Regions from separate parts of the Agromyces sp. NPDC058064 genome, predicted to be linked through region 2. Evidence: predicted binding sites of a transcription regulator. Region 2 holds the regulator's gene; the other holds the start of a gene.
What was found. Region 2 encodes HrcA, which represses chaperone genes, less so after heat shock. Its sites were predicted from a motif close to TTNGCACTCGNNNNNNNCGAGTGCNAA; they were not measured.
Positions count from the first base shown of each region.

Region 1: groL (chaperonin GroEL) is a predicted target of HrcA. The motif match lies at 12,840-12,866, and genes of this name have one in related genera.

Region 1 covers NZ_JBHVSE010000002.1:428,823-443,330, forward strand. Annotated here, with positions in the region: gene ACFVSL_RS07765 (DUF4032 domain-containing protein) at 1-948, opposite strand, end outside; gene ACFVSL_RS07770 (ABC transporter ATP-binding protein) at 1,136-2,236, opposite strand; gene ACFVSL_RS07775 (DsbA family protein) at 2,520-3,452, shown strand; tRNA gene ACFVSL_RS07780 (tRNA-Thr) at 3,544-3,616, shown strand; gene ACFVSL_RS07785 (hypothetical protein) at 3,690-4,013, shown strand; gene ACFVSL_RS07790 (hypothetical protein) at 4,261-4,641, shown strand; gene ACFVSL_RS07795 (hypothetical protein) at 5,237-5,365, opposite strand; gene ACFVSL_RS07800 (ABC transporter substrate-binding protein) at 6,686-7,240, shown strand; gene ACFVSL_RS07805 (hypothetical protein) at 7,355-7,513, shown strand; gene ACFVSL_RS07810 (hypothetical protein) at 7,527-7,805, opposite strand; gene ACFVSL_RS07815 (DMT family transporter) at 8,107-9,183, shown strand; gene ACFVSL_RS07820 (nitroreductase family protein) at 9,167-9,715, opposite strand; gene msrB (peptide-methionine (R)-S-oxide reductase MsrB) at 9,717-10,118, opposite strand; gene ACFVSL_RS07830 (DUF3263 domain-containing protein) at 10,321-10,617, shown strand; gene ACFVSL_RS07835 (LytR C-terminal domain-containing protein) at 10,645-11,190, shown strand; gene ACFVSL_RS07840 (cold-shock protein) at 11,395-11,598, shown strand; gene ACFVSL_RS07845 (DUF3048 domain-containing protein) at 11,702-12,757, shown strand; gene groL (chaperonin GroEL) at 12,910-14,508, shown strand, end outside.
Region 2 covers NZ_JBHVSE010000004.1:122,673-137,180, forward strand. Annotated here, with positions in the region: gene ACFVSL_RS14390 (ComEC/Rec2 family competence protein) at 1-77, shown strand, start outside; gene ACFVSL_RS14395 (M1 family metallopeptidase) at 125-1,627, opposite strand; gene ACFVSL_RS14400 (DUF6389 family protein) at 1,915-2,361, shown strand; gene holA (DNA polymerase III subunit delta) at 2,501-3,472, shown strand; gene rpsT (30S ribosomal protein S20) at 3,645-3,905, opposite strand; gene ACFVSL_RS14415 (alpha/beta fold hydrolase) at 4,027-4,836, opposite strand; gene ACFVSL_RS14420 (response regulator) at 4,840-5,463, opposite strand; gene ACFVSL_RS14425 (sensor histidine kinase) at 5,460-6,689, opposite strand; gene lepA (translation elongation factor 4) at 6,770-8,626, shown strand; gene ACFVSL_RS14435 (DUF1990 family protein) at 8,634-9,284, shown strand; gene hemW (radical SAM family heme chaperone HemW) at 9,287-10,513, shown strand; gene ACFVSL_RS14445 (DUF4870 domain-containing protein) at 10,510-10,890, opposite strand; gene ACFVSL_RS14450 (DUF4870 domain-containing protein) at 11,001-11,417, opposite strand; gene hrcA (heat-inducible transcriptional repressor HrcA) at 11,598-12,620, shown strand; gene dnaJ (molecular chaperone DnaJ) at 12,672-13,769, shown strand; gene ACFVSL_RS14465 (16S rRNA (uracil(1498)-N(3))-methyltransferase) at 13,783-14,508, shown strand, end outside.

The sequences.
Region 1 (14,508 bases), on a different contig from region 2:
CGAGTCGAGGTCGTTGAGGAGGCGCCGGGCCTGGTTCTCGCCGGCGTCGAGGCCGGTGAGCCGCAGCAGCCGGCGCTGGTGGTGCCCCGCGTCGACGACCTTGGGCTGGATCCGCACGGTCGTGCCCGAGGCATCCGTCTTGATGGCGAGCTCCTCGATGTCGAAGCCGAGTTCGTTGAGCCGGTTGACGCGCTCGTTGATGCGCCAGCGCTCGGCGGAGGAGAACGACTCGGATCCCGTGAGCTCGGTCCAGAGGCTGCGGTACGCCTCGACGATGCCGTTCGAGATGCGCACGGGGTCGAGCTCGTCGGCCACCTTGCCGCCGGCCTCGAGGTCGAGGAGCTCGCCCGCGATGTTCACCCGGGCGATCTCGAGGTCGTTCTCGCGCTGCCCGTTCGAGAGGCCGCCCTCGTAGAGCTTGCCCGTCTCGGCGTCGACGAGGTACGCGGCGAACGCGCCCGCGTCGCGGCGGAAGAGCGTGTTCGAGAGCGACACGTCGCCCCAGAAGAAGCCGACGATGTGGAGGCGGACGAGCAGCACCGCGAGCGCGTCGACCAGGCGGGTCGCCGTGTCGGGGCGCAGCGTCTGGGAGAAGAGGGCGCGATACGGCAGCGAGAAGCGCAGGTGCCGGGTGACGAGCACCGGCTTCAGCTCCTCGCCCTCGTCGTCGCTGCGGTTCGTGATGACCGCGACGGGCTCGACGCACGGGATCTCGAGGCGCTGCAGGGTGCGCAGCATCTCGTACTCGCCCTTCGCCATCTCGGCGGTCGTCTCCTTGATCGCCACGACGTGGCCGCCGAGGTGGGCGAAGCGCACGAGGTGGCGGGAGATGCCCTTCGGGAGGGCGGCGATCGCGTCGCTCGGCCACGACTCGAGCGGGAGGTTCCACGGAAGGTCGAGGAGGGCCGGGTCCGCCATGGCGGAGGTGATCGAGAGGGAACCGCTCATGGGTCGATCCTTCCAGTGAGTCGCCGTTTCAGGAATTCGCCCGCACCTCAGGACGGAATCGCGGGGATCGTCCTGACGGGCGGCTCATCTCCTGAAACGAACGGGATGCCGCGGGTCCGGCCCCGGGAGACGACGATGCCGGCCGGGCGAACCGCCCGACCGGCATCGATCGTCATGAGGCGCGAGGTCAGCTGACGACGGCCTTGTTGCCGAGGCGGTCGCCCGACTCGGCGTCGAAGAGGTGCACGTGGTTCGGCGTCGCGGTGAGGTACACCTTGTCGCCGGCGTTCGGGTGCGCGCGGCCGTCGACGCGGGCGACGATGTCGGTGCGCTTGCCCTCGACGACCGAGTGGCCGTAGAGGTAGCCGTCGGCGCCGAGCTCCTCGACGAGGTCGACGTCGACCTCGAGGCCCTCGCCCGGGGTCGACGACACGACGATGTCCTCGGGGCGGACGCCGATGGTGGCGACCGTGCCCGTGGCCTCGGCGAGGACGTCGCGGTCGACCGGCACGACGGCCGAGCCGAACTTGACGCCCGACTCGACGAGGTCGGCGTGGAACAGGTTCATCGCGGGCGAGCCGATGAAACCGGCGACGAAGACGTTCTGCGGCTTCTCGTAGAGGTCGCGCGGGGTGCCGACCTGCTGGAGCAGGCCGTCCTTCAGCACGGCGATGCGGTCGCCCATGGTGAGCGCCTCGGTCTGGTCGTGCGTGACGTAGACGGTCGTGACGCCGAGGCGGCGCTGGAGCGACGCGATCTGGGTGCGGGTCTGCACGCGGAGCTTCGCGTCGAGGTTCGAGAGCGGCTCGTCCATGAGGAAGACCTGGGGCTGGCGCACGATGGCACGGCCCATGGCGACGCGCTGGCGCTGACCGCCCGAGAGCGCCTTCGGCTTGCGCGACAGGTAGGGCTCGAGGTCGAGGAGCTTGGCGGCCTCGAGGACGCGCGCGGCGCGCTCCTCCTTGCCGACACCGGCGATCTTGAGCGCGAAGCCCATGTTCTCGGCGACCGTCATGTGCGGGTACAGCGCGTAGTTCTGGAAGACCATCGCGATGTCGCGGTCCTTCGGGGGCACGTCGGTGACGTTGCGGTCGCCGATGAAGATGTTGCCGTCGTTGACCTCTTCGAGGCCCGCGAGCATGCGGAGCGACGTGGACTTGCCGCAACCCGACGGGCCGACGAGCACGAGGAACTCGCCGTCGGCGATCTCGAGGTCGAGCTGGTCGACCGCGGGGCGGGTGCCGCCCGGGTACAGGCGGGTGGCCTTGTCGAACGTGACTGACGCCATGGTTCTTTCTCTCCTTCACCGGCAGGTACGTGCCGGACGATCCGTAGTGAATGGAAGCGCGTCGACATCGACGCCTCCTCAGTATCGCACGCGCGACGGGCGCGCCCGACCACGGGGGCGGATGCCCCGGCGCCCGCCCCGAGGCATCCTCGCAGCTGCGACCCGGCGCGCGCGGAGAGCGCGTTCAGTGCCCGTTTGGGTGATTCACAGCCATCCTCCCTACTATCGTCATTGCGTGCGCCTGCACTCGCGCGCGCCCACACAGCGACCGGAGTGACCATCGATGAGCAACGGCGGATCGAACCAGCCACGCCCCACCCGTAACGAGCAGCGCGAAGCCGCGCGCGAGAAGGCCAGGGAGCTGCGCGAAGCGCAGAAGAAGCGGGAGCGCCGCAACAAGTTCCTGCTCATCGGCGGCGTGACCGTCGCCGTCGTGCTCGTGATCGGGCTGGTCATCGGCGTCGTCGTGCAGAACATGAAGCCCGCGGGCCCCGGCCCGGCCAACATGGCGAGCAACGGCATCCTCCTCACCGGGGTCGACGGCGTCATGACGCCCGTCGAGACGAAGTCGCTGCCCGCCGACGCCGACCCGATCCCGACCGAGCAGGACGACAGCGGCACGGTCGCGAACATCGTCGTCTACGTCGACTACCTGTGCCCCTTCTGCGGCCAGTTCGAGACGACGAACGGCGAGGCGATCCGCACGATGGTCGAGCAGGGCGCGGCGACGCTCGAGACGCACCCCCTCGCGATCCTCACGAACAAGTCGGCGGGCACGCAGTACTCGCTGCGTGCGGCGAACGCCGCGGCGTGCGTGGCCGACACCTCGCCCGAGGCCTTCTTCGACTTCAACGCGCTGCTCTTCGCGAACCAGCCCGAGGAGGGCACGACCGGCCTCACGAACGACGAGCTCAAGGGCTTCGTGAAGGAGTCCGGCGCCTCCTCGGTCGGCACGATCGAGAGCTGCATCGACTCCAAGGAGTTCCACGGCTGGGTCAACAACGCCACCGAGCGCGCGCTCACCCAGCCCGTGCCGAACTCCGACCTCGAGTCGATCAAGGGCACCCCGACCGTGCTCGTGAACGGCAAGCAGTACGTGGGCTCGCTCACCGACCCGGCCGAGTTCCAGTCGTTCGTGCTGCAGGCCACCGGCGAGGCGTTCTCGGAGTCGACCTCCACCCCGTCGCCGACCCCGACCCCGTCGCCCGCGTCGTAGCGGAACGATCCCGACGAGGGCCCGGCGTTCGCGCCGGGCCCTCGTCGTCGGTGCAGCGCGGGTAGGATGACCCAGCGAGGCATCCCTCACTGCCGGCTTGGCGCAATTGGTAGCGCACCGCTCTTGTAAAGCGGTGGTTACGGGTTCGAGTCCCGTAGCCGGCTCGACTCAGAGGCGAGTGATATCGGCGCTTCTGGGGTCTCGTCATGACCAGAGCGGGCCCTTATGCTCGCCCGCATGGACGACGACAAACAGAACCCATGGGGCCTCGCGCTCGGCATCTTCCGCTCTACCGGCCTAGTTCTAGCTTTCATCTTCTTTGCGCTGTCGCAGACCATGGAATCGTTGGTCACACCAGGCCAGTCGGCAAGCCAGCTCGACATCGCCAGCTGGTTCGCGATGTCCGGCGTGACTGCGCTTGTGGGATTCATGATTGTGGGTGCAGTCGAGTGGAGGGCACAGCAGCAGACAAGGCCGGAGGGAGACGCAGAGTCCGACGGGCCCGGGCATCGTTCGATCCACGAAAACCCGGGCCCAGTCCCTGAGCAGGCTGGCCGTTAGCCCCTCTGGGAGATCCAAGCCGTGGAGCTGTGGACCGGGGCCTTCGGCCAGCCTGCAGTCGGTGCCGCCCCCGCCGCCCGACAAGACAATCCTCTCCGCACAGGCGCACGTTCCGCACCCCCTTGACTTCTCAGGCACTTCCGGTGCGCCCGAGGTGGGGGTTTCAAGCACAGTTGCGCCCCCTCGGGGTGCTCCGATTGTCCTGCCGCTCCCGCACGAGGAGCGTTCCGGGCGTATGGTCTGAGCTATGGGCACGCTCTATTACGGCGATTCCCAGACGCCGATCGGCATCGAGGACCGGACGCTCTCGCATCTCAAGGTCGCGCTCATCACGAAGCTGCGTCGCGGGGAGAGCTTCACGCTCTCGTGGCAGCATCCCGATGATCAGCCGCGCGGTCGCTCGACGATCTGGCTGCACCCCGCGATTCCGCTCCGGTTCGTGTTCGACGAGCCCGAACGTCCCGAGCTGAACACGAAATGGATCAACGACCTGATGCGTTCAGCCAACTCGACGGGCGGGGTGCAGCTCACCCCCGAGGAGCTCGACACCTCGCCGATTGCGACGTCGCCCGATCAGCCCGTCGCCGTCGGCGCCGACGTGCAGGAAATCGCCAAGCCATCCCCGTAGCTGGGAGCGGGCTGACCCGCCCGATGGCGGGAAGTTCGCCGCCTATGGGGTCGCGGTCGAACCGGGCCAGCCCGCAGCCGGGAACCTGAGACCACCCCGGCTGCGACGAGTTCACTTTGCCGCCGCCGAACGCGCTGGTACGGCCGAGGAGAGCAGTGGGCCAAGTGCGTTGCTCGCTCGTCTGGGGTACGCAACCGATTCCGGGTAGCGTGCGGGTATGCCTGCACCTCGGACGATCCACGCTGAATGGTTCAAGGACCAGGAGACCGGCGCGCGGATCGCCGTCTCGTGTGACTGCCCGAAGGGCAAGGACCACGCCTACAGTGGTCCGATCCCCGGTTACCGCCCGAGTGAGAAGCAACGCTAGAGCGCGCCGGCATCCTCAACGAACACAGCCCGGAACGTGTGCCGACGATCGCCGGCCTTCCTCGGGACGGGTCCAGGCGCTGCGTTCATGTACCGCGCGCCCAGACCCTTTCCCCAAGATCCCGGATGGGTGTCTCACTTCCATCCAGGGTGTCGTCCCTGTGACACATCTCTATCTCACACGTCAGACGCCGGCGTCGCCAGGCGTTGACAGTTCACGTGCGTAGGGCTAGAGGAGCAACGACGGCAGGCCGACGATGATCAGGACCGCGCACGCGAATGCGATGACCAATAGCGATGCCTGGTCGTCGGTGATGTACTCCTGCTGTTCTCGCTCGAGCTCTTCGTTCACCTTCATCGGGTTTCAACTCCTTCGCCGGGACAATCGCCCGGTGGGGTTCCACCGTCTCGTGTGCGCAGCCACGGCGTCGAGCCCTTGACAAGGACAGGCTGGCCCGCCCTGCCAGGAAACAGTGGCCATCGATCCGATCGATGACTACCCGAGGCCAGCCTGTCTGCCGAGCTCACAGGATGGGTCACTCGACGCGGCAATCTCACACCACAGCCGCCGCGGCGTCAAGGCGAGTACAGAGAAGCGAGCTGGCCCGCCCGGGTAAGCCGGTCGCCGCGAAGGTTGGGACGGCAGCCGGCGACGGGTCAGCCCGCAGCCTCAGAAAGAGCAGTATGGACAGACTGGCCGCCGAACCCGCCCTGGGAGGCACCGCAGCCGTAACCGCTACGGTCAGGTCGCGTACCAGCCTGCCGCCGGGATGCCCCCGCTACCCGACAAACCAAGCAAACCGCATCACCATCCGTTCCGCATCCCCTTGACAACCGGGGTCAGTGGTGGGCTTCTCGAATCAGACAGCGGCGCACACCCTCTTCGTTCCCTCGAGTGGAGCACCGGCCCGTTGCGCAACGGTCCCCGAACCTCAGTTGATCGCCCGAGGCGAATGGGTACAGTTCGACGGCGAACGCCGCATCGCGATCATCCGCGAGATCAGAGCAGACACCCTGCCGCAGCCGCTGCTCCGCGCCGACACCTGGGCGCCTGTCGAGGCCGATCGGGATTTCCTCGGCCATTTCCCGGCCGACGGCTGCGCCTCGCCGCAAAGATGGTCTGGGAGATGTTCCAGGCTGCACTCGCAGCCTGGAAAGCGGAGCCTGACGTGCCGCCGGGTGAAGAACCGAGGTGGCATCCGATCATGGCCGCGATCGAGGGATCGGCCGGCGTCTGGCGGGTGATCGACTCGCTCCAGCAGGAATACGGGCGCATCCGTCTCGTGCGCTTCGACAGTGAACCTCGATACCGGGCTGAGTTCCGCGGCGGGCTTCTCGGTTACGGCGCGAGGCTCCGGAGCTCGTGTGAGCGCTGCTGCAGGCCCACATACCTTTCGCCGCACAGGGTGGGCGGATCGGTTCGGAACTCGAGGCCGACTCGAACCGACGTGTGCCGGGCGGGAGAACGGCCTCGTCGCGAGCCCTGAAGCGAAACCGGAGAGATGCCTTCGAGATCAGCGACCGCGGGAAGCGTCAAGCCTGTTCCGGCGACCGCTGCGTCGACCTAACCTGTGCGGACCCGAGAGATCCATGACACGCCGGGACGCGGCGCCACGAGCGCCACCTCCCACTCGGAGCGCCGCACCCGAGCGACGCCGAACCGAAAGGAATGCGCATCATGATGAAGAAGCTCCTTGCAGGGCTGGGCGGAATGTCCTTGGCCCTTGCCATGGCGGTTGGCACCATTGGACCCGCCCAAGCGGCACCTCCGCCCACCGCGAACGCACGACAGCTCGCCACCGTGCAGCCCGCGGCGATCACACAGGATGTGACCGACGCTGCTGGCAACGTTCTCGGCACGTTCACCGGTACGTTCACGCCGACCGACTTCACCTCGCAGCGTGGCACTCTGACAGTTGAAGGTCTCATCAATGGAACGCTCACTGACGCCGCCGGTACCGTTCTGGCGACCGTCACCAATCAGCTCACGAGCACGGAGGTACTCGGCGCCGCGGCCGCACAGGCCTGCGACATCCTGAACCTCGACCTCGGACCGCTGCACCTCGACATCCTCGGACTCGTGGTCGACCTCAGCGACGTCCAGCTCGACATCACCGCTCAAGAAGGCCCGGGCAACTTGCTCGGCAACCTGCTTTGCGCTGTCGCCGGCCTGCTGGATCGCGGCGGTAGCGGCGGACTCGGCAACCTGCTGAACCGACTGCTCGGCCTCTGAGGCCACCTTCGGACCGCGGGCGGGTGATCGTTCGGGATCGCCCGCCCGCACCATGCTCTCGCCCACCCCGGCAAGCCCCTGCCTCGTCTGCCTCGACGTGAGTAACGTCAAAGAATGAAGATCGCGGTCATCGCAACGAACCTCATGACCGGGGTCGCGATCGTCATCGACGTCGAGGCCGACGACGAAACCGCTGCCCTCATAGCAGGTCACGCGCAACTCCCCGCCGGCTGGCGGGTACTCAACGTCTGCGCGGGTCGCGACGCTGCGTGAGTCGCGACGCTGCTCAGCCAGAGTTCGGGCTCTGTCCGTGAAGACGAACGAGCGGTGCGGTCCTGGGCTCATCGCCACCGTTGTCCGCGCTCTCCACGAACACTTCATACGGTCGGGCGTGTGCGTTGTCTTCCGCCCAATCCAGAACCTCCTCGACGGAACGGCACCCCGTCAGATACCAGGCGTCCAGATTCCAACCCAAGCCGGTGGGCTGCACCCAGTAGTTCACCCGGTAGACCGGATCGGCGACCTCCTCCGCATGCTCACTACGAGTAGTGCTGTGAACTTCCATCCACCTATCCTGCGCGCCTGAAGTCGGCATCACGAGGGGGTTGCACGTACCTCCGTGAGCAGTACGGCGCGGCGCCGAGGTAGCGGGGGCGGTGAGGGCCGGATGCACACGCGATCCTCGATACCCTGATGGGGCGGTAGTCACCGCTCACTCTCCGCTCTGCGCGGGAATCCGAAGGGATTCGCGGAACGCGCGTGGCGGCAAACAGCTTGGAAATGCCAGATCGAGGGCGGTATTGGGAACATCAGGGAACGCGCATCCGACAAGCGGTGGTGACGGGTTCGAGTCCCGCAGCCGGTTCTTGACCGAAGACATCTCCGACGCATCGTCGAACGTCGAATCGCCGAGCCACCTCCACCGCCACGCGCACGCCCATCCCCACGTCGAGCGCACCCGGATGCCGCTCTGGATCGCCGTCGTCCTCGCGATCGTGTTCGGGGCGGGCACGGCGCTCCAGTCGCGCATCAACGGCCAGCTCGCCGCCGAGCTCGACGACCCGTACACGGCGGCGGCGATCTCCTTCGGCACGGGCCTCGTCATCCTCGCGGTGGCGCTCGCGGTGTGGCGGCCCGGCCGCGAAGGCGTCGGGCGGGTCCTCGCCGGCCTCCGCGCCGGGCGCCTCGCGTGGTGGATGGTGCTCGGCGGGCTCGCCGGCGCCTGGTTCGTCGTCACCCAGGGCCTCTCGGCGGGCGTGCTCGGCGTCGCCATGTTCACGGTCGCGATCGTCGCGGGCCAGACCATCGGCGGCATCGTCTTCGACCTCATCGGCCTCGGCCCGGGCGGCCGGCGCCCGCTGACCCCGATGCGGGTGCTCGGCGCACTGCTTGCGCTCGTCGCGATCGGCTGGGCGGTGTCGGCGCAGCTCGCGCACGACGTGCCGCTCCTCGTGATGCTGTTCCCGTTCGTCGCGGGCCTCGGCGTCGGCTGGCAGCAGGCCGTCAACGGGCGGGTGAAGGCCGAGGCCGGCAGCGCGCTCACGGCCGCGTTCGGCAACTTCCTCGTCGGCACCGTCGCACTCGTGGTCGTCATGCTGGGTCACGCCGCCATCGCCGGATGGCCCGAGCGCCTGCCGACGGAGCCATGGCTCTACCTCGGCGGCGCGATCGGCTGCATCTTCATCGCCGGGCAGGCGCTCGTCGTCCGCGTCATCGGCGTGCTGCTGCTCGCCCTGTGCGGCGTCGCCGGCCAGCTCGCGGGCGCGCTCGCGCTCGACCTGCTGCTGCCGACCGGCCGCCCGGTCGACGGCGCGACGATCGGCGGCACCGTGCTCGCGGTCGTCGCGGTCGCCGTCGCGTCCATCCGGTGGTCGCGCCACCGGCACCGCGCGGCCGAGCCCGACGCCGACGGCGGCGACGCCGCGGTCACCCGATCGAGCTGAACCGCGGCGCCGGCCGGTCCGACGAGCGGCCGGGGCGCCCGCCCTCGGGCCGGCCGCCGACGTAGAGCCAGCCGAGCAGCTGCTCGCCCGGTGCGAGCCCGTGCATCTCGGCGACGAGCGGATGCCGGGTGAACGGGCCGGTGCGCCACATGACGCCCCAGCCCGCCTCGTCGAGGAGCAGGCTCAGCAGGTGCCCGACGCCCGCCGCGGCGACCAGCTGCTCCCACTCGGGCGCCTTCGGGTGGAACCGCGGCGAGAGCACGAGCGCGAGCACCAGCGGCGCGCGCAGCGGCTTCGCCGCGAGCTTCTCGGCCGCGGCGCCGTCGAAGCCCGACGCGGCCGCGAGGGCCGCGCCGAGCCGCTCGCGGGCGGCGCCCCGAAGGGCGATCGTGCGCCAGGGGCGGAGCGCCGCGTGGTCGGCGACCCGCTCGGCGACGCCGAGGAGCTCGAGCAGCTCGGCGTCGTCCGGCGAGTCATCCGTCACCTTGGGCGCCGAACGCCGGGCGAGCGCCGCCTCGCGAACCGAACCCACTTCAGGACTCGGGCGTGAAGCCGAGGGCGAGCGAGTTCATGCAGTACCGGTCGCCCGTGGGCGTGCCGAAGCCGTCGGGGAAGACGTGGCCGAGGTGCGAACCGCAGTTCGCGCAGCGGACCTCGGTGCGCACCATGCCGAGGGTGCGGTCCTCGATGAGCTCGACCGCCTCGGGCCGCACCGACTCGTAGAAGCTCGGCCATCCGCAGCCCGAGTCGAACTTCGTGCCGCTCTTGAACAGCTCGGCCTTGCACGCCGCGCAGTTGTAGACGCCGGCGCGCTCCTCGTCGAGCAGCTCGCCCGTCCAGGGGCGCTCGGTCGCGGCCTCGCGGAGCACCGAGTACTGCTCGTCGCCCAGCTCGGCTCGCCACTCGGCATCGCTCTTGTTCACGGGGTAGGACATGGGGTGCTCCTCTCGGGGGTCGACGGGTTCAATCGTCGCAGCTCGGCCGCGGGCATTCGCACGGCCGCAACGGATGCAACGCCGCACGGCGGCCGTCTGTTCCGGCCGACGGTACACGCCGGGACCACTCGGCGCACTCTCGGCGGGCGTTCCCTAGGATGTGCTGCAAGGCGGTGCGTCGACCGCCCGACGGGAGGAACGGATGAGCGCAGAGCCTCTGCCGGACCGGCCCGACTCGGTCGGCCTCGACGACCGTCAGCGTCGCGTGCTCGCCTTCGAGGCCCGTGCCTGGCAGCAGCCGGCCCGCAAGGCCGAGGCGATCCGCGACGAGTTCGGCATCTCCGCCGCCCGCTACTATCGGATTCTCGGCGAGCTCATCGATTCGCCGGCGGCGCTCCGCCACGATCCGATGCTCGTCAAGCGACTGCAGCGGATGCGATCGGCGCGCCGGGCGGCGCGCTCCAGCCGTTCGATTCCCCTCGGCCGACCGCTCGACTGAGCCCGGCCCCGACCCGATCTGGATCCCATGGCGCAGAAGTTCCCTCGCGATCGATTCGACACGATCCCGCACGGCATCGACCGCGTCGGCGCCCACCGTGCGCCCGCCCGGCGCGGTGCGCGATGGATCCGGTTCGGCTGGGCCGCGCTCGCGACCGTCGTGCTCGCCGGCGTCGGCATCGCGGGGGTCATGGTCTTCAACGACCGGCTGAACGCCGCGAGCGGACCGGATCCGGCCGCGACGCCGACGCCCACGGCGACCGCGGAGCCCACGATCTCGCCCGAGGTGAAGGTGACGGTGCTCAACGGGACCGGCACAGCCGGGCTCGCGGCGAAGGCCGCGGAGACGCTCAAGGCGGGCGGGGTCCCCGTGGATGCGACGGCCAACGCGAGCGAGAACGACCTCACCGAGACGGTCGTCTACTTCGCCACGCCCGACCTCGAGGGCGCCGCGCGCGGCGTCGCGACGCTGCTGCCCGAGGCCGACGTGCGCCTCTCGGAGACCTTCGCGGCGACGGGCACCCCGCTCGTGCTCGTGCTCGGTTCCGACTACGCGGAGGCCACGGCCGGCTGAGCCGGCCGAATCGTTGCCATTCTGCGACCATTCGTGACGTGCACCCCCTTGCGTCCGAGCGGCGCGATGTGACTATCTGGAGTTGGTCGCCCGGGCCCGCGTGCACGTCCGGTACCTCAGGTGCCTCGTTCGCCCGCGTCGAGGGCGACCCGGTACAGGCGACAGGCACGTGCTGATCCACACACCGCAACATGGGAGCAACGCATGGCGAACGGAACCGTCAAGTGGTTCAACGCTGAAAAGGGATACGGGTTCATCACCGTGGACGGCGACGGGCAGGACGTCTTCGTCCACTACTCCGCCATCGACATGGCCGGGTACAAGGTGCTCGAAGAGGGCCAGCAGGTCGTGTTCGAGGTCGGCACGGGATCGAAGGGGCCGCAGGCCGAAGCCGTTCGTCCCGCCTGAGCGCACGCGTATTCCGAACGCGCCGTCGTCCCTCCGACGGCGCGTTCGGCGTGTCGGCGCAGTTCGCGGTCGGTCGATTCCCGAGCGTCACTAGCATGTGGCTATGGTCACGGGGGGCCGAGGGGCCTTGCGACGGCGGGGGACGCCCCTCGTCGTCGTCGCGGTGGCGGCGCTGCTCCTCGTCGGCTGCCAGCAGGGCCCTCCCGAGCCGGTCCCGACGCCCGAGCCGACCGCCGAGCCGCGCCCGGTCGGCAGTTCGCAGCCGATCGCCGTGGCGTTCTCCCCGCTGCGGGGCACGCCGACCGACCCGGCGGCGCCGAGGCATCCTTCGCTCGCCGCCAAGATCGACAATCACGACGACGCGCGGCCGCAGATCGCGCTGAACCGCACGGACCTCGTCTACGAGGAGCTCGTGGAGGGCGGGCTCACCCGCTACCTCGCGGTCTGGCACTCCGACCTCCCGCCGACGATCGGGCCGGTGCGATCCATCCGGCCGATGGACCCCGACATCGCCTCGCCGCTCGGCGGCGTGATCGCCTACTCGGGCGGGCAGGACCAGTTCGTCGCGATGATGATGGCGACGCCGCTCGTCAACGTCGTCTTCGATCTCGACGAGACGGGCCTGTACTCGCGCGCCGACGAGCGTCCCGGTCCGCACGACGTGATCCTCGACGCCGCCGAGACCATGGCGCGCAACTCTGCGCTCGCGCCGCCGCCCGTGCAGTTCGACTACGGCACCGCCGATCCGCTCGCCGCCCCCGAGCTCGCCGCCGCGCCGACCTCCCGCATCGCGCTGGTCTTCTCGGAGGCGCGCGCACCGACGTGGGACTGGGACGCGGGCTCCTCGTCGTGGCTGCGCTCGCAGGAGGGGGTCGCGGACGTCGAGGAGGGCGGAGCGCGGGTGCGGGCGACGAACGTCGTGACGCTCGAGGTCGGCATCGACTGGCGCTACGGCGAGGTGCCGAAGACCGTGCTCATCGGCTCGGGCGAGGCCTGGGTGTCGGTCGCCGGACGCACCGCGCACGGCACGTGGACGAAGGACGCGGCGGGCTCGCCCATCACCCTCGCGGCCGACGACGGCTCGCCGCTGCGGCTGGCGCCGGGCAACACCTGGATCGAGCTCGTGCCCGCGGGCGGCACCGCCTCGTTCACCCCCTGACGACGGCCGCGCTGTTCGCGCTGGGCGTCGCCGAGGGCGCCGGGCTCGCTTGCACTCGTGGCGGTCGAGTGCCAGAATCGTCTTAGCACTCACGTGATTTGAGTGCTAATCACGAATCTTTGAAGACGTCCGAGAAGGGGCGAGAAACACACATGGCAAAGATCATTGCTTTCGATGAGGAGGCCCGCCGCGGCCTCGAGCGTGGCCTGAACACGCTCGCCGACGCCGTCAAGGTGACCCTCGGCCCGCGCGGTCGCAACGTCGTGCTCGAGAAGAAGTGGGGCGCCCCCACGATCACGAACGACGGCGTCTCGATCGCCAAGGAGATCGAGCTCGACGACCCGTACGAGAAGATCGGCGCCGAGCTCGTCAAGGAGGTCGCCAAGAAGACCGACGACGTCGCCGGCGACGGCACCACGACCTCGGTCGTCCTCGCCCAGGCGCTCGTCCGCGAGGGCCTCCGCAACGTCGCCGCAGGCGCCGACCCCATCTCGCTCAAGCGCGGCATCGAGAAGGCCGTGCAGGCCGTCGAGGCCGAGCTCCTCGCGAACGCGAAGGACGTCGAGACGAAGGAAGAGATCGCCGCCACGGCGTCGATCTCGGCCGCCGACGAGCAGATCGGTGCGCTCATCGCCGAGGCGATCGACAAGGTCGGCAAGGAGGGCGTCGTCACCGTCGAGGAGTCGAACACCTTCGGCACCGAGCTCGAGCTGACCGAGGGCATGCGCTTCGACAAGGGCTACCTGTCGGCGTACTTCGTCACCGACCCCGAGCGCCAGGAGGCGGTCTTCGAGGACCCCTACATCCTGATCGTCAACAGCAAGGTCTCGAACATCAAGGACCTGCTGCCCATCGTCGACAAGGTGATCCAGACCGGCAAGCAGCTGCTCATCATCGCCGAGGACGTCGACGGCGAGGCGCTCGCGACCCTGATCGTCAACAAGATCCGCGGCATCTTCAAGTCGGTCGCCGTCAAGGCCCCCGGCTTCGGCGACCGTCGCAAGGCGCAGCTCCAGGACATCGCGATCCTCACCGGCGGCCAGGTCATCTCCGAGGAGGTCGGCCTCAAGCTCGAGAACGTCACCCTCGACCTGCTCGGCCAGGCCCGCAAGGTCATCATCACCAAGGACGAGACGACCATCGTCGAGGGTGCCGGTGACGAGGAGGCCATCGCCGGCCGCGTCGCGCAGATCCGCAAGGAGATCGACAACACCGACTCCGACTACGACCGCGAGAAGCTCCAGGAGCGCCTCGCCAAGCTCGCCGGCGGCGTCGCCGTCATCAAGGCGGGCGCGGCCACCGAGGTCGAGCTCAAGGAGCGCAAGCACCGCATCGAGGACGCCGTGCGCAACGCGAAGGCCGCCGTCGAGGAGGGCATCGTCGCCGGTGGTGGCGTCGCGCTCATCCAGGCCGGCAAGACCGCCTTCGAGAAGCTCGAGGTCTCGGGCGACGAGGCGACCGGTGCGAACATCGTCCGCGTCGCAATCGACGCGCCGCTGAAGCAGATCGCCCTCAACGCCGGCCTCGAGCCGGGCGTCGTGGTCGACCGCGTGCGCAACCTCCCGGTCGGCCAGGGCCTCAACGCCGCGACCGGCGAGTACGTCGACATGCTCGCTGCCGGCATCAACGACCCGGTGAAGGTCACCCGCTCGGCGCTGCTCAACGCGGCATCGATCGCCGGTCTCTTCCTCACCACCGAGGCCGTCGTCGCCGACAAGCCCGAGAAGAACCCGGTCCCGGCCGGCGACCCC
Region 2 (14,508 bases):
CCGAGGGCGGCATGCGGGTGTGGAGCGAGCGCGGCGAGGCCGGCGCGTCGGCGCTCCGCCACCCTCGGGGCGGGTGAGGCATCCGCAGGAGCGCGGCCTGCGTCGATCGACGAACTCGGCCGGGCTACGGCGTCGTCCACGTGGCGGGCGGCTTCACCTGGTCGAACAGCCAGACCTGGAAGAACTCGTCCAGGTCGGTTCCCGCGACCTCCTCGTACACCGCCTGGAAGTCCTCCGTCGTTCCGGTCGAGTCCCCGTGGCGTTGGAGCCACAGCCGGGCGGCCTCGAAGAACGCCTCGTCGCCGACCTCGACGCGAAGCGCGTGGACTGCGGCCGCACCACGATCGTAGACCTGCCCGTCGAAGAGGCCGGTCGGGCCGGGGTCGCCGACCTGGAACTCCCAGTACTCGGGGGAGCGCGACGCACCGTACCACTCGTCGTACTTCACCTGCACGGGTTGCTCGGCCCGCTCGGCCCACCACATCCATTCCAGGTATGTCGCCCATCCTTCGCTGAGCCAGACGTCGCGCCACCGCTCGGGGCTCACGGCGTTGCCGAACCACTGATGGGCGAGCTCGTGGGCGACCGTGAACTCGTCCGTGCGCTTCGCGTAGATCGGTCGGGTCTGGGTCTCCATCGCGTAGCCGACTCCGTCGTCGTCGACGATCGCGCCGAACGAGGCGAACGGGTACGGGCCGAACCTGGCCGAGAACAGGTCGAGCATCCCGGGTACGCGCGAGAGGCTGACGGTCGTGACGGCTCGGTCGATGCCGGTGACGTCCTCGTCGAGGTAGTCGAGGATGGGCACTCCGTCGTGAGACACGACGGGCAGCTGGAGCTCGTAGTCCCCGACCGCGACCGTCGTGAGATAGCTGGCTTGAGCGTCCGGGGCGTCCCAGCGCCACGTGGTCCATCCGGCTTCCGTCACGGGGTCTCCCGACGGGAGACCGTTGGCCACCGCGGTCTTGCCCTCGGGGACCGTGATCTCGAAGGAGTACGTGGCCTTGTCGGTCGGATGGTCGCTGACGGGATACCACGTCATCGAGGTCGACGGCAGCCCCGAGGCGATCCCGCCGTCGGGAGTGGTGACCCAGCCGGTCTTGAAGGTCGAGGTGTTCCAGAACATCACGCCCGTCGGGCCGCCGTACTCGACCACGAGTCGCACCTCCTGTCCGGCCTTGAGCTTCGGCCGTGGCTGAACGACGAGTTCCCAGACGCCGGCGTCGTCGTCCTGGACCTGCCAGTAGGCGGCGCCTTCGACGGCGGCGCCGGGCGTCGGCGGATCGATCGCCGGCACCGGCTTCCCGTCGATCGCGAGCGAGTCGACGGCCATCCCGCGCAGGTCGAGGTCGAGGCGGTCGAGGTCCTGCGTCGCGACGAGGTCGATCGTGGCCACGCCGTCCAGCCGGCCCTCGAGCACCGCGAGCGGCGCCGGCGGCGCGTAGGCGATCTCGAGGTCGTAGTGCTCCACGTCGTATCCGCCGTTCCCGGCGTAGGGGTAGTAGACATCGCCGGCACCCTCGGCGCCCGGCGTGTACCGCCCGCCCGGCGCTGCTGCGGCACCGCCCGCTCCGATCGCGCCGACCGCCGCCACGACGGCGACGACCGCAGCGAGTGCGTTCGTCAAGGACCGCGTCATCATCGACCACCCCTCATCAGCCGACGGCCGGAACACCCCATGGCGGAGGCGGCCGCGGGTACGACACGCCGAAGCTAGCATCCATGTCCCGCGTCGGTCAGACCCCGTTCGGGGCTCGTCGAGCATCGCGCGCACCCGGCAGTACCGGCGCATGCGCGTGCCGTCACGGCACGTGCAGCCGAGCGAGCGGAGATCGCCGGGAGGCCGGCCGTGAGCCGGTAGAGTGCGACGGCGTGCGTCATCGTGCGTCTGGAGCAGAGGAGTCGTCGTTGCCCGTGGGATCCGCTGACTACCGCGACGCGCTCCGCGCGGCCCTCGACACCCGGTCGGCGGTCGCCGCCGAGCGGCTCGCCGCGATGCGCGCGATCGCGACCCCTGCGACCGCCGGCGTCGTCATCGAGCTGTTCACCGACCAGGACGCCGAGGGCACCTTCGGCGTCTGGGCCCGCTTCGACGGCGCCGACGCGTTCCGGCTCGACCGCGAGCTCGGCGACGAGCGCGAGCTCTTCGCGGTGACCTGGGGCGAGGACGGCTGGGAGCCCGAGGTCCCTGCCCGGCCGCGGGGCTGGTCGCGGGACGAGCTCGAGGCGGCCATCGCCGGCGTCGTCGCCGAGTGGCTCGACGGACTCGTCCCGGCCGAGGCATCCGAGCTCGACTGGGAGCTGGCGCGCCACGACGGCGCATCCGATACCGTCCCGCTCGGACCCTCGGCTCGCGACTGAGGCCGCCGCGCACCACCTCGCGATCGGCCGGCGCTCCGGCGTCGGCGGCCGACCCTAGACTTGACGTCGGAACAGGGAGGCACGGGTGGCAGCACGCGGAGCAGGCGCTTCAGCGCGAGCGAAGGTCGCGATTCCGCAGTTGGCGTGGCACGCCGTGCGGCCGGCGCCGATCGTGCTCGTCTCGGGGCCCGAAGACGTGCTCGCCGAGCGGGCGATCGGCATGCTGCGCGACTTCCTCCGCGCCGAGGACCCGGCGCTCGAGGTCAGCGACCTCGAAGCCGACGGCTACCGGCGCGGCGAGCTGCTCACGCTCGCGAGCCCGTCGCTCTTCGGCGAGCCCAGGCTCATCCGTGTGAGCGGGGTGGAGAAGTCGAGCGACGACTTCCTGCTCGACGCTCTCGAGTACCTCGAGCAGCCCGCCGACGCCACGACGCTCGTGCTGCGCCACCGCAGCGGAGTGCGCGGCAAGAAGCTCCTCGACGCGATCCGCGCGGGCGGCGGAGGCGGCATCGAGATCGTCTGCGCCGAGCTCAAGAAGGACGCCGAGAAGCAGGATTTCGTCGTCGCCGAGTTCCGCGCGGCGGGGCGCAAGATCGCGCCCGCCGCACTGCGCGCCCTCGTCGGGGCCTTCAGCGACGACCTGCGCGAGCTCGCCGCCGCGAGCCGCCAGCTGCTGTCGGATGCGCCAGGCGACATCACCGAGGCGGTCGTCGCGCGGTACTACGGCGGCCGGGTCGAGACGAACTCCTTCGCCGTGGCCGACGCGGCGATCGCGGGCCGGCACGGTGAGGCGCTGATCGCCCTGCGTCACGCCCTCGACAGCGGGGCAGACCCGGTGCCCATGGTCGCGGCCTTCGCCATGAAGCTCCGCACGATGGCGAAGGTCTCGGGCTCGCGCGGCGGCGGCGGCCAGCTGGCCTCCTCGCTCGGCATGGCGCCGTGGCAGGTCGACCGGGCCCGACGCGATCTCGTCGGGTGGACCGACGAGGGCCTCGGCGTCGCGATCGAGACGCTCGCCCAGACCGACGCAGCGGTCAAGGGCGCCGAGCGCGACCCGGTGTTCGCGCTCGAGCGCCTCGTCGGCGTCATCGCCGCCCGCGGGCGCCGCTGAGCGCGCGAGTCCCGCGCGCGAGAAGTGCCCGCGCCGCCGAAGCGTGCCCTTTTCCGCGGTTCCGGAGACGACGAAGGCCCCGCCGGAGCGGGGCCGCCTGTTTGCGCGGCTCCGGAGACGACGAAGGCCCCGCCGGAGCGGGGCCTTCAGCCGTACTGCAGTGCGACGCGACTCAGAGCGCGGCGGCCTGCTTCGCGATCGCCGACTTGCGGTTCGCGGCCTGGTTCTTGTGGATGACGCCCTTCGACACGGCCTTGTCGAGCTTGCGCGTGGCGACGCGCACGGCGGCGGTGGCCTTGTCCTTGTCGCCCGAGGCGATGGCCTCGCGAGCGGCGCGGACGACGGTCTTGACCTCGCTCTTCACGGCCTTGTTGCGCTCTTCGGCCTTGCGGTTGGTCTTGATGCGCTTGATCTGCGACTTGATGTTTGCCACGTGTGGTTCGTCTTTCGTTCTCGTGTGGGTACAGGATGTGCCGTCACGAGGTAGAGGGGCTCGTGCCCGGCGATCGTGCGGGGTGGGACCCACACGGCAAGCCAACAGACAACGATACCAGCTACGTGCGAGCGGCACCAATGCGGCGGACCGCGTCGCGGCGGCGGACGGCCGCGCGACGATCGAGCTCGGCGACGGCGCCGAGCACCACCGCGGTGAAGTCGTCGGGTCGCGTGAGGCTCACGAGGTGCGTCGCGCCGGGCACGATCACGAGCCGAGCGTCACGCGCGGCCCGCAGCAGGACGCGCTCCTGGAGGCGGAAGTGGTCGTACCGCCCGTTGACGAACCAGATCGGCACGCGCACCTTCGCGACGGCCGCGCGCGGATCGAGCCGCCCGACCGCGGTGAGCGCCGGAGCCATCACGTCGAGGGCGACGCCGCCGTCGACGATGTCGCGCACCGCCTCGCGGCTGAGGAAGATCGACGCCACCGCGTCGTTGAGCCCGCGCCCGCGGTCGGGCAGCCGCGCGATCGACGCGGCGATCGACTGGTAGGCGGCGAGCGCCGAGCCGCGGGGGAGCGTTCCGCACGAGGCCGCCACGAGCCCGTCGAGCCGATCGGGATGCCTCGCCGCGAACTCGATCGCGAGGTAGCCGCCGAGACTGAGCCCGACGAGCAGGCGCGGCACGGCGTCGTCGTCGTGCCCGCCATCGCCGCCCGCGCCCTCAGCGGCGCCCGGCGGGTTCAGCGCGGCGTCGATGATCGACATCGCCTCGTCGATCGAGAACTCGCCGCCGATACGCGAGCCGTGGCCGGGCAGGTCGATCGCCACCGCGTCGATCCCGTGCACCGCGAAGGCCTCGAGCTGCCTCCGCCACATCGTCGCCGAGGTGCGGATGCCGTGGACGAGCACGATGCGTGCGCGGGGCATCGTTCAGCCCGCCCTGATCGCCCCGAGTTCGCGGGCGCGCGCGACGGCCGCCGTGCGTGAACCGACGCCGAGCTTCGTGAAGATGTGCACGAGGTGCGACTTCACGGTCGCCTCGCTGAGGAACAGCGTCTTGCCGATCTCGCGGTTGGTGCGGCCTTCGGCGACGAGCGAGAGCACCTCGGACTCGCGCACCGTGAGGCGTTCGCCCGAGGACTGGGACGCGTCGAGCCGCGACGAGAGGCCCGGGGCGAGCGCCTGCTCGCCGACCGCGGCCGCGCGCACCGCGGCGAGCAACGTGTCGGGCGGGGCGTCCTTCAGCAGGTACCCGCTCGCGCCGGCCTCGATCGCACCGAGGATGTCGGCGTCGGTGTCGTAGTTCGTCAGCACGAGCACCCGGGGAGCGCCGGGCACCGCCCGGATGCGGCGGGTGGCCTCCGCGCCCTGCACGGTGCCGGGGAACTGGAGGTCCATGAGGACGAGGTCGACCGCGTCGCCCTGCGCGAGCCGCACGGCGTCCTCGGCGGTGGCGGCCTCGCCGACGACCTCGAGGTCGGCCTCGGACTCGAGCATCGCGCGGATGCCCGCGCGGACGACGGGGTGGTCGTCGGCGAGCAGCAGCCGGATCACGACGCCACCACCGGGATGCGCACCGAGAGCGCCGTGCCCTCGCCTGGGGCGGTCTCGAGGTCGACCGTGCCGCCGAGCTCCTCGGCCCGGCGGCGGATGGCGCGGAGTCCGAACTCGGCGGGGTCGGCGCGGCGGGCCACGGCCTCGGCGTCGAAGCCGAGGCCGTCGTCGACGACGTCGAGGGCGATCTCGTCGCCGAGGTAGCTCAGGGTGAGGGAGCAGGCGCGGGCGTCGGCATGGCGCAGCACGTTCGCGAGCGAGCCCTGCGCGATGCGGAGGAGCGCGGCGTCGACGGACATCGGCAGCAGCACGGGCTCGCCGCTCGTCGCGAACTCGACCCGGGTGCCCGCGCCGGCCTGGCTCGCCTGCTCGTTCACGGCCTCGGTGAGGCGGCGGAGCGCGGACGGGAGCGTCTGCTCGTCGAGCGACGGCGGGGTGAGCTCGCGGATGAACCGGCGCGCCTCGCCGAGGTTCTCGGCGGCGGTCTCACGGGCGAGCCGCAGCTTCTCGCTCACCCGCTCGTCGTCGACGTCGCGCTCGGCGGCGTGCAGCAGCATCTGGATGCTCGAGAGCCCCTGCGCGACGGTGTCGTGGATCTCGCGGGCGAGCCGCTCGCGCTCGGCGAGGGTGCCGGCCTCGCGGCTCGCCGCCGCGAGCTCCTCGCGGGTGGCGATGAGGTCGAGGATGAGCGCCTGGCGCTCCTGCGTCTCCTGCGACATGGCCCGGTAGCCGAGCCCGATCACGATCGCGACGCCCGCGCTGATGAGCGGTCCGAGGATCGATCCGACCTCGAAGCCGAGATGGGTGGCCGTGCCCCACACCGAGAGGCCGAAGGTGATGACGACGAGCGGCACCGAGATCGGCGCCGCGAGCACGTGCAGCTCGAGGAAGAAGAGCGGGAAGGCGAGGAACGCCGCGTCGGGCGTCAGTGCCGACATGCCCACCCAGAGCGCCAGGAGCGATGCGAGCCAGAGCACGCGGGCGAACGTCGGCAGGTGCCGGTGCGCGGTCGCGATGCCCGCGCCGTAGCAGGCGAGGAAGGCGACGGCGAGGATGGTGATGGGCACCTCGGCCTGGTCGTCGACGAGCAGGGCGCGCACGACGACGAAGAGCGTGAGTCCGACGACGAGGAGGTGGAGGCCGAGCCGGAGCGCGACGAAGACCGGCCGCAGCGCCGATCGCGCCACGCGCTCGTCGCCCAGGAGGGGGGTCTCAGCCGTCGTCATGGTGCTTCGAGCGTAGTCTCGGGGCCCGCCGCGAGGCATCCGTCGAAAGTCTGAAGCGAAGTCATGGGAGAATCGTCTGGATGTCTCCGAGAGCTGTGAACCCGCCGGTGCCCGCCGCCACCGACCCCGCGTCGATCCGCAATTTCTGCATCATCGCGCATATCGACCACGGCAAGTCGACGCTCGCCGACCGCATGCTGCAGATCACGGGCATCGTCAGCGACCGCGACATGCGCGCGCAGTACCTCGATCGCATGGACATCGAGCGCGAGCGCGGCATCACGATCAAGAGCCAGGCCGTGCGCATGCCGTGGCAGCAGGGCGACCGCGCCTACGCCCTCAACATGATCGACACCCCGGGGCACGTCGACTTCTCGTACGAGGTCTCGCGGTCGCTCGCGGCCTGCGAGGGCGCGATCCTCCTCGTCGACGCGGCGCAGGGCATCGAGGCCCAGACGCTCGCGAACCTGTACCTGGCGCTCGAGAACGACCTCGAGATCATCCCGGTGCTCAACAAGATCGACCTGCCGGCCGCCGACCCCGAGAAGTACGCGAAGGAGCTCGCCGACCTCATCGGCGGTTCGCCCGACGACGTGCTGAAGGTCTCGGGCAAGACGGGCGTCGGCGTCGAGGAGCTCCTCGACCGCGTCGTCGAGCGCATCCCGGCTCCCGTCGGCGATGCGGATGCCCCGCCGCGGGCCATGATCTTCGACTCCGTCTACGACAGCTACCGCGGCGTCGTCACCTACGTCCGCATGATCGACGGCCAGCTGAAGCCGCGCGAGCGCATCCAGATGATGTCGACGAAGGCGACCCACGAGATCCTCGAGATCGGCGTGAGCGCGCCCGAGCCGCAGCCGTCGAAGGGCCTCGGCGTCGGCGAGGTCGGCTACCTGATCACCGGCGTGAAGGACGTGCGCCAGTCGAAGGTCGGCGACACCGTCACCACGGCCGTGAAGCCCGCGACCGAACCGCTCGCCGGCTACACCGAGCCGCTGCCCATGGTGTTCTCCGGGCTCTACCCGATCGACGGCAGCGACTACCCCGAGCTCCGCGAGGCGCTCGACAAGCTGAAGCTCTCCGACGCCTCGCTCGTGTACGAGCCCGAGACCTCGGTCGCGCTCGGCTTCGGCTTCCGCTGCGGCTTCCTCGGCCTGCTCCACCTCGAGATCGTGACCGAGCGCCTCCAGCGCGAGTTCGGCCTCGACCTCATCGCGACCGCGCCGAGCGTCGTCTACGAGGTCACGACCGAAGACCGCAAGACCGTCACGGTGACGAACCCGAGCGAGTTCCCGACCGGTGCGAAGATCACCGAAGTGCGCGAGCCCGTCGTGAAGGCCGCGATCCTCGCCCCGAAGGACTACGTGGGCACCATCATGGAGCTCTGCCAGTCGCGCCGCGGCACGCTGCTCGGCATGGAGTACCTCGGCGAGGACCGCGTCGAGATCCGCTACAACATGCCGCTCGGCGAGATCGTGTTCGACTTCTTCGACCAGCTGAAGTCGAAGACCGCGGGCTACGCGAGCCTCGACTACGAGCCGACGGGCGACCAGGCCGCCGACCTCGTGAAGGTCGACATCCTGCTCCAGGGCGAGCAGGTCGACGCGTTCAGCGCGATCGTGCACCGCGACAAGGCCTACGCCTACGGCGTGCTCATGACGGGCCGCCTTCGCGAGCTCATCCCGCGCCAGCAGTTCGAGGTGCCCATCCAGGCCGCGATCGGCGCCCGCATCATCGCCCGCGAGTCGATCCGCGCGATGCGCAAGGACGTCCTGGCGAAGTGCTACGGCGGTGACATCAGCCGCAAGCGCAAGCTCCTCGAGAAGCAGAAGGAGGGCAAGAAGCGCATGAAGATGGTGGGCCGCGTCGAGGTTCCCCAGGAGGCGTTCATCGCCGCGCTGAGCGGCGACGTCGAGAAGAAGGACGCGAAGAAGTAGACCCCCGATGACCCGTAGAAGCACCTTCACCGACCAGTCCGTCACCTACGGCGCGATCGGCGCGACCCTCGACCCCGACTTCCTCCGGTATCCGCCGGCGGGCCTCCGCCCCGCAGAGGACGCGGTGCGGCTCGGCTCGGGTCGCGAGCGGTTCGAACGCTCGGCCGAGGCGCTGATGACCTGGGGCGTGCAGCGCGGCTCGGGCTTCACGGTCGCCGACGTCTCCGCGGGCACGGGCGCGCAGTACCCGGGCATCGTGTTCGACCACGACGGTTCGCCGCTCTCCGAGCAGCCCGCGCCCCGCACGGAGGACCGCTTCGGCGCCGACGGCACCGCGTACATCGCCGCAGGCATGACCGCGACCCTGGTGCGCCGCCGTCGCTTCGGCGCGACGAAGACCCCCGTGCTCGTCGTGTACGTCATCGACGAGCCGAACCGCATCGGATTCGCGTACGGCACGACGTCGAACGGCGCCGAGACGGGCGAGGAGTCCTTCATCCTCGAGCATCGCGACGACGACACCGTGTGGCTCACCATCCGGTCGATCTTCGCCACCGCCGGCGGCCTGAGCACCGTGCTCGCACCGACCCGCCGCCGTCGCCGCCGCGAGCTCACCCGCGACGAGCTCCGGGCGCTCCACCCCGCGAGCGGCGCGTAGCCGTGGGCGCCGCGCTGCCGCTCGGCGACCCCGCACCGGCCGACGGCCTGCTGCCGTCGTCGGCCGCGCTCGGCGCGGACGACCGTGCGTTCGGCGTCTACGTGCACGTGCCGTTCTGCCGGGTGCGGTGCGGCTACTGCGACTTCAACACCTACACCTCCGACGAGCTGCGCGGGGCGAGGCAGAGCGACTACGCGGGCCAGGCGATCGGCGAGATCCGGATGTCACGCGGTGTGCTCGAGGCATCCGGCCTGCCCGCTCGACCGGCGCAGACCGTCTTCTTCGGCGGCGGGACGCCGACCCTGCTGCCCGCTCGCGACCTTGTCGCGATGCTCGGCGCGGTGCGCGACGAGTTCGGCCTCGTACCGGGCGCCGAGGTCACGACCGAGGCGAACCCCGACTCGGTCGGCCCCGACGACCTCGCACGCCTGGCCGACGGCGGCTTCACCCGCGTCTCGTTCGGCATGCAGTCGGCGGTGCCGCACGTGCTCGCCGCGCTCGACCGCACCCACGATCCCGAGCGCGTGCCGCTCGTCGTCGGGTGGGCGCGCGACGCGGGGCTCGACGTCAGCCTCGACCTCATCTACGGCACTCCGGGGGAGTCGCTCGACGACTGGCGCCGCAGCGTCGAGCACGCGGTCGCGCAGCGCCCCGACCACCTGAGCGCCTACGCCCTCATCGTCGAGGACGGCACGAAGCTCGCCAGGCAGATCCGCCGCGGCGAGCTCGCCGAGCCCTCCGACGACCTCGAGGCCGACATGTACGAGCTCGTCGACGAGCAGCTCGAGGCGGCCGGGTACGAGTGGTACGAGGTCAGCAACTGGGCGTCGAGCCCCGCGCAGCGCTCGCGCCACAACCTCGGCTACTGGCGGGGCGACGACTGGTGGGGCGTGGGCCCCGGCGCGCACAGCCACGTCGGCGGCGTGCGCTGGTGGAACGCGAAGCACCCCTCGGCGTACGCCGACCGCATCGCAGCGGGGGTCTCGCCGGCCGTCGGCCGCGAGGTGCTCGACGGGCCGACCCGCGAGACCGAGCGCGTGCTGCTCTCGACGCGCATCCGCGAGGGGCTCGAGATCTCGAGCCTGCACGCGGGCGGGCGGCACGCCGTCGCCGCGCTCATCGCCGACGGCCTCGTCGACGCGAAAGCCGCCCTCTCGGGTGTGCTGACGCTCACCAGGAGAGGGCGGCTCTTGGCCGACGCGGTCGTCCGGCAGCTGCTCGAGGGCTAGCTGACGAACTTGATCGCGAGCGGGTAGGTGTAGGGCTCGCCCTGGTTGGCCTTCACGGCGGCGATGATGCTGAACACGATCGTGACGACGCCGACGGCGATCAGCACGAAGATGCCGATCAGGACGAAGGTCAGGATGATGCCGACCACGTAGGCGATCGCCATCGTGATCTGGAAGTTCAGCGCGGTCGCGGTGTGCGCGCGCACGAAGGGCCCCTTGTCCTTCAGGATGAGGTAGCCGATGAGCGCGGGGACGAAGCTGAAGAAGATGCCGCCGATGTGGATGAGCGTCGCCCAGAGCTTCTCATCTGACGGGCTCAGCTGCTGGCTCTGGCCGTAGGGGTTCGCCGGCGGGGGAGGCGGGGTGGCGTCGGACATGGGGTTTCTCCTTGCTCGGGTCGCCCGAAGGCGAGACTTCGTCAACCGTCATGCTGGCACAGCAGAGCGCGCCGCGGGAAGAGCCCCGGCGGCGCGCTCGAAAGGTGCTGCTACTTGATGAGCCGGATGGCGAAGGGGTAGCGGTAGTGGTTGCCGTCCTTCGCCTTGAGGAAGCCCTGGATCGAGAAGACGATGACGACGACCCAGAGGGCGAGCGGCAGGACCCACCCGATCAGCGCCCAGAAGCCGAAGGTGACGGCCGAGAGCACCGAGTTCACGATCAGGATGGCGACGTAGGCGATGGCTGCGGTGATCTGGAAGTTCAGCGCCTCCTTCGCCTCGACGTTCGTGAACTGGCCGCGGTCCTTGAAGACGAGCCAGATGATGAGCGAGGGCAGGAACCCGAGGATGCCGCCGAGGTGGGCGAAGGAGGCCCACTGCAGGTCCTGCTCGTGCGTGAGGGGGCCGGCCGCGGCGGGCTGGGGCTGGCCGGCGGGGTCGGGCTGCGGGGGAGTGGGCTCGGTCATTGCACGCCTTTCGGGCTTCGGTGAACTCGGGTGCGGGAGGGGGTTCGCGGTCGGGAGGACTCGCGGGACATCCATACGGTAGCGCTGCGAACCGCCGCGGGCAACGGCCTCGTCGCCCGACGTCGCGATATGATTAGCAGTCAGACAGATCGAGTGCTAAGTCGTCGGAGGGAGCGGGGCATGGCCTCAGAACGCAGTCTCGCAGTGCTTCGGGCGATCGTGCAGGACTACGTCGCGTCTCGCGAGCCCGTCGGCTCGAAGACGATCGTCGAGCGCCACGCGTTCGGCGTCTCCGCCGCCACGATCCGCAACGACATGGCGCTCCTCGAAGAAGAGGAGCTGATCGCCGCCCCGCACACGTCCTCCGGTCGCATCCCGACCGACAAGGGGTACCGCGTCTTCGTCGACCAGCTCACCGAGGTGCGCCCGCTGAGCTCGGCGCAGCGGCAGGCCATCGAGACCTTCCTCGGCGAGTCGAGCGACCTCGACGAGCTCCTCGCCCGCACCGTGCGCCTCATCTCGCAGCTCACCAAGCAGCTCGCCGTCGTGCAGTACCCGAGCTTCGCGAGCGCCAGGGTGCGCCACGTCGAACTCGTCTCCCTCTCGCCGAACCGGGTGCTCTGCATCCTCATCGCCGACTCGGGCCAGGTCGAGCAGCGGCTCGCCGAGCTCGAGCAGCCCGTCGAGGAGTCGACGCTGGCCGAGCTCCGGCTGCGCCTCAACGAACTCGTCGCCGGCACGACCATGGCCGATGCCACTGCGCTCCTCTCCGGCGAGATCGACGCCGTCGATCCGCGCCACGCGGAGGTGCTGCACACGCTCGCGGCGACCCTCGCGGAACAGGCGAGGGTGCAGCGCAGCGACCGGCTCGTCGTCGCGGGTGCGGCGAACCTCGTGCGCACCGAGCAGGACTTCGCGGGCTCGATCCTCGGGGTGATCGAGGCGATCGAGGAGCAGGTCGTGCTCCTCAAGCTCTTCGGCGAGATGTCGGGCGACGAGCACGCGGTCGCGGTGCGCATCGGCCGCGAGAACGCCTCGTTCGGGCTCGGCGAGACCTCGATCGTGTCGAGCGCGTTCGAGATCCCGGGCCGCGACATCTCGCGGCTCGGCGTCGTCGGCCCCACCCGCATGGACTACTCCAACAGCATGGCCGCCGTCCGCGCGGTCGCCCGCTACCTCTCCCGCACGCTCGGCGAGAGCTGACCTTCCGCCCGTCGCAAGACCGGCATCCGCAATCGAAAGGACAAGCCCTCCGTGGCCGACCACTACGAGGTCCTCGGCGTCTCGCGCGAAGCGACGCCCGACGAGATCAAGAAGGCGTACCGCCGACTGGCTCGCGAACTCCACCCCGACGTGAACCCCGGTGCCGAGGCATCCGAGCGGTTCAAGGAGGTGACGCACGCGTACGACGTGCTCTCCGACCCGAAGCAGCGCCAGCAGTACGACCTCGGCGACCAGGGCGGCTTCGGCGGCCAGGGCTTCGGCGGGTTCGGCGACATCTTCGAGACCTTCTTCGGCGCGGGCCAGCAGAGCCGCGGGCCGCGGTCGCGGCGCGAGCGCGGCCAGGACGCGCTGATCCGCGTGGAGGTCGGCCTCGACGAGGTGATCTTCGGCACGCATCGCGACATCGAGGTCGACACGGCCGTGCGCTGCGAGACCTGCCAGGGCTCGTGCTGCCAGCCGGGCACCTCGCCCGTCACCTGCGACATCTGCCGCGGCACCGGCCAGATCCAGCGCCAGGTGCGGTCGCTCCTCGGCAACGTGATGACCTCGAGCCCGTGCGGCACCTGCCGCGGCTACGGCACGATCATCGCGACGCCGTGCGTCACCTGCCAGGGGCAGGGCCGCGTGCGGGCCCGCCGCACCGTCCCCGTCGACATCCCCGCCGGCGTCGACACGGGCGTGCGGCTGCAGATGCCGGGTTCGGGCGAGGCCGGCCCCGCGGGCGGCCCCAACGGCGACCTCTACCTCGAGATCAAGGTCAAGAACCACGACGTGTTCAGCCGCAACGGCGACGACCTGCTGGCGACCCTCGAGGTCGCCATGACCGATGCGATCCTCGGCACGAACGCCACGATCCACGCGCTCGACGGCGACGTCGAGGTCGAGCTGAAGGCGGGCGTCCAGAGCGGCGAGGTCGTCACCGTGCGCGACCGCGGCGTGACGCGCCTCCGCGGCAACGGCCGGGGCGACCTCAAGATCGGGGTCCAGGTCGTGACGCCGACGAAGCTCTCGTCGAAGGAGCGCGACCTCATCGCGCAGTTCGCCGCATCCAAGAAGTCGCCGGCACCCGAGCTCACCCATTTCCAGCAGGGGCTCTTCGCCCGCCTGCGCGACCGGTTCCTCGGCTGAGCAGGGCCGCGCGATGAGCAGCCTCTACCTCGACGAGACCCTCGACCTCGGGGGGCTCGCGCCCGGCGCCGAACTCCGGCTCACGGGCGACGAGGCGCGCCACGCCGTCACGGTCGCCCGCGTGCGGCCGGGCGAGCGCATCGCCATCGGCGACGGCCGCGGGGTCGTCGTGCGGGGGCAGGTCGTCGCGACCGAGTCGCGCGAGCTCACCCTCCTCGCCGACGAGGTGCTCGTCGAGGAGCGGCCCGCGATCGCGATCACGCTGGTGCAGGCCCTCGCGAAGGGCGACCGCGACGAGCTGGCCGTCCAGGCCGCGACCGAGCTCGGCGTCGACGCCGTCGTCCCGTGGGCGGCGGCCCGGTCCGTCTCGCGCTGGGAGGGGCCGAAGGCCGAGAAGGGTCGCGCCCGCTGGGCGAGCATCGTCCGCGAGGCCGTCAAGCAGTCGATCCGCTCATGGCTGCCCGAGGTGTCTCCGGTCTCGACGACGGCGCAGCTGCCTGCCCGTCTCGAGGGCGTTCGGATGCTGCTGCTCGAGCCGACCGCGACGACGCCCCTCTCCGAGCTGCGGCCCGACGGCCGAGACCTCGCCCTCGTGGTCGGGCCCGAGGGCGGCATCTCGCCCGAGGAGCTCGCGAAGCTCACCGCCGCGGGCGCCGAGCCGGTGCGCCTCGGCGCCTCGGTGCTGCGCACCTCCACGGCGGGGCCCGCCGCGATCGCCGTGCTCAACGCGGCGCTCGGG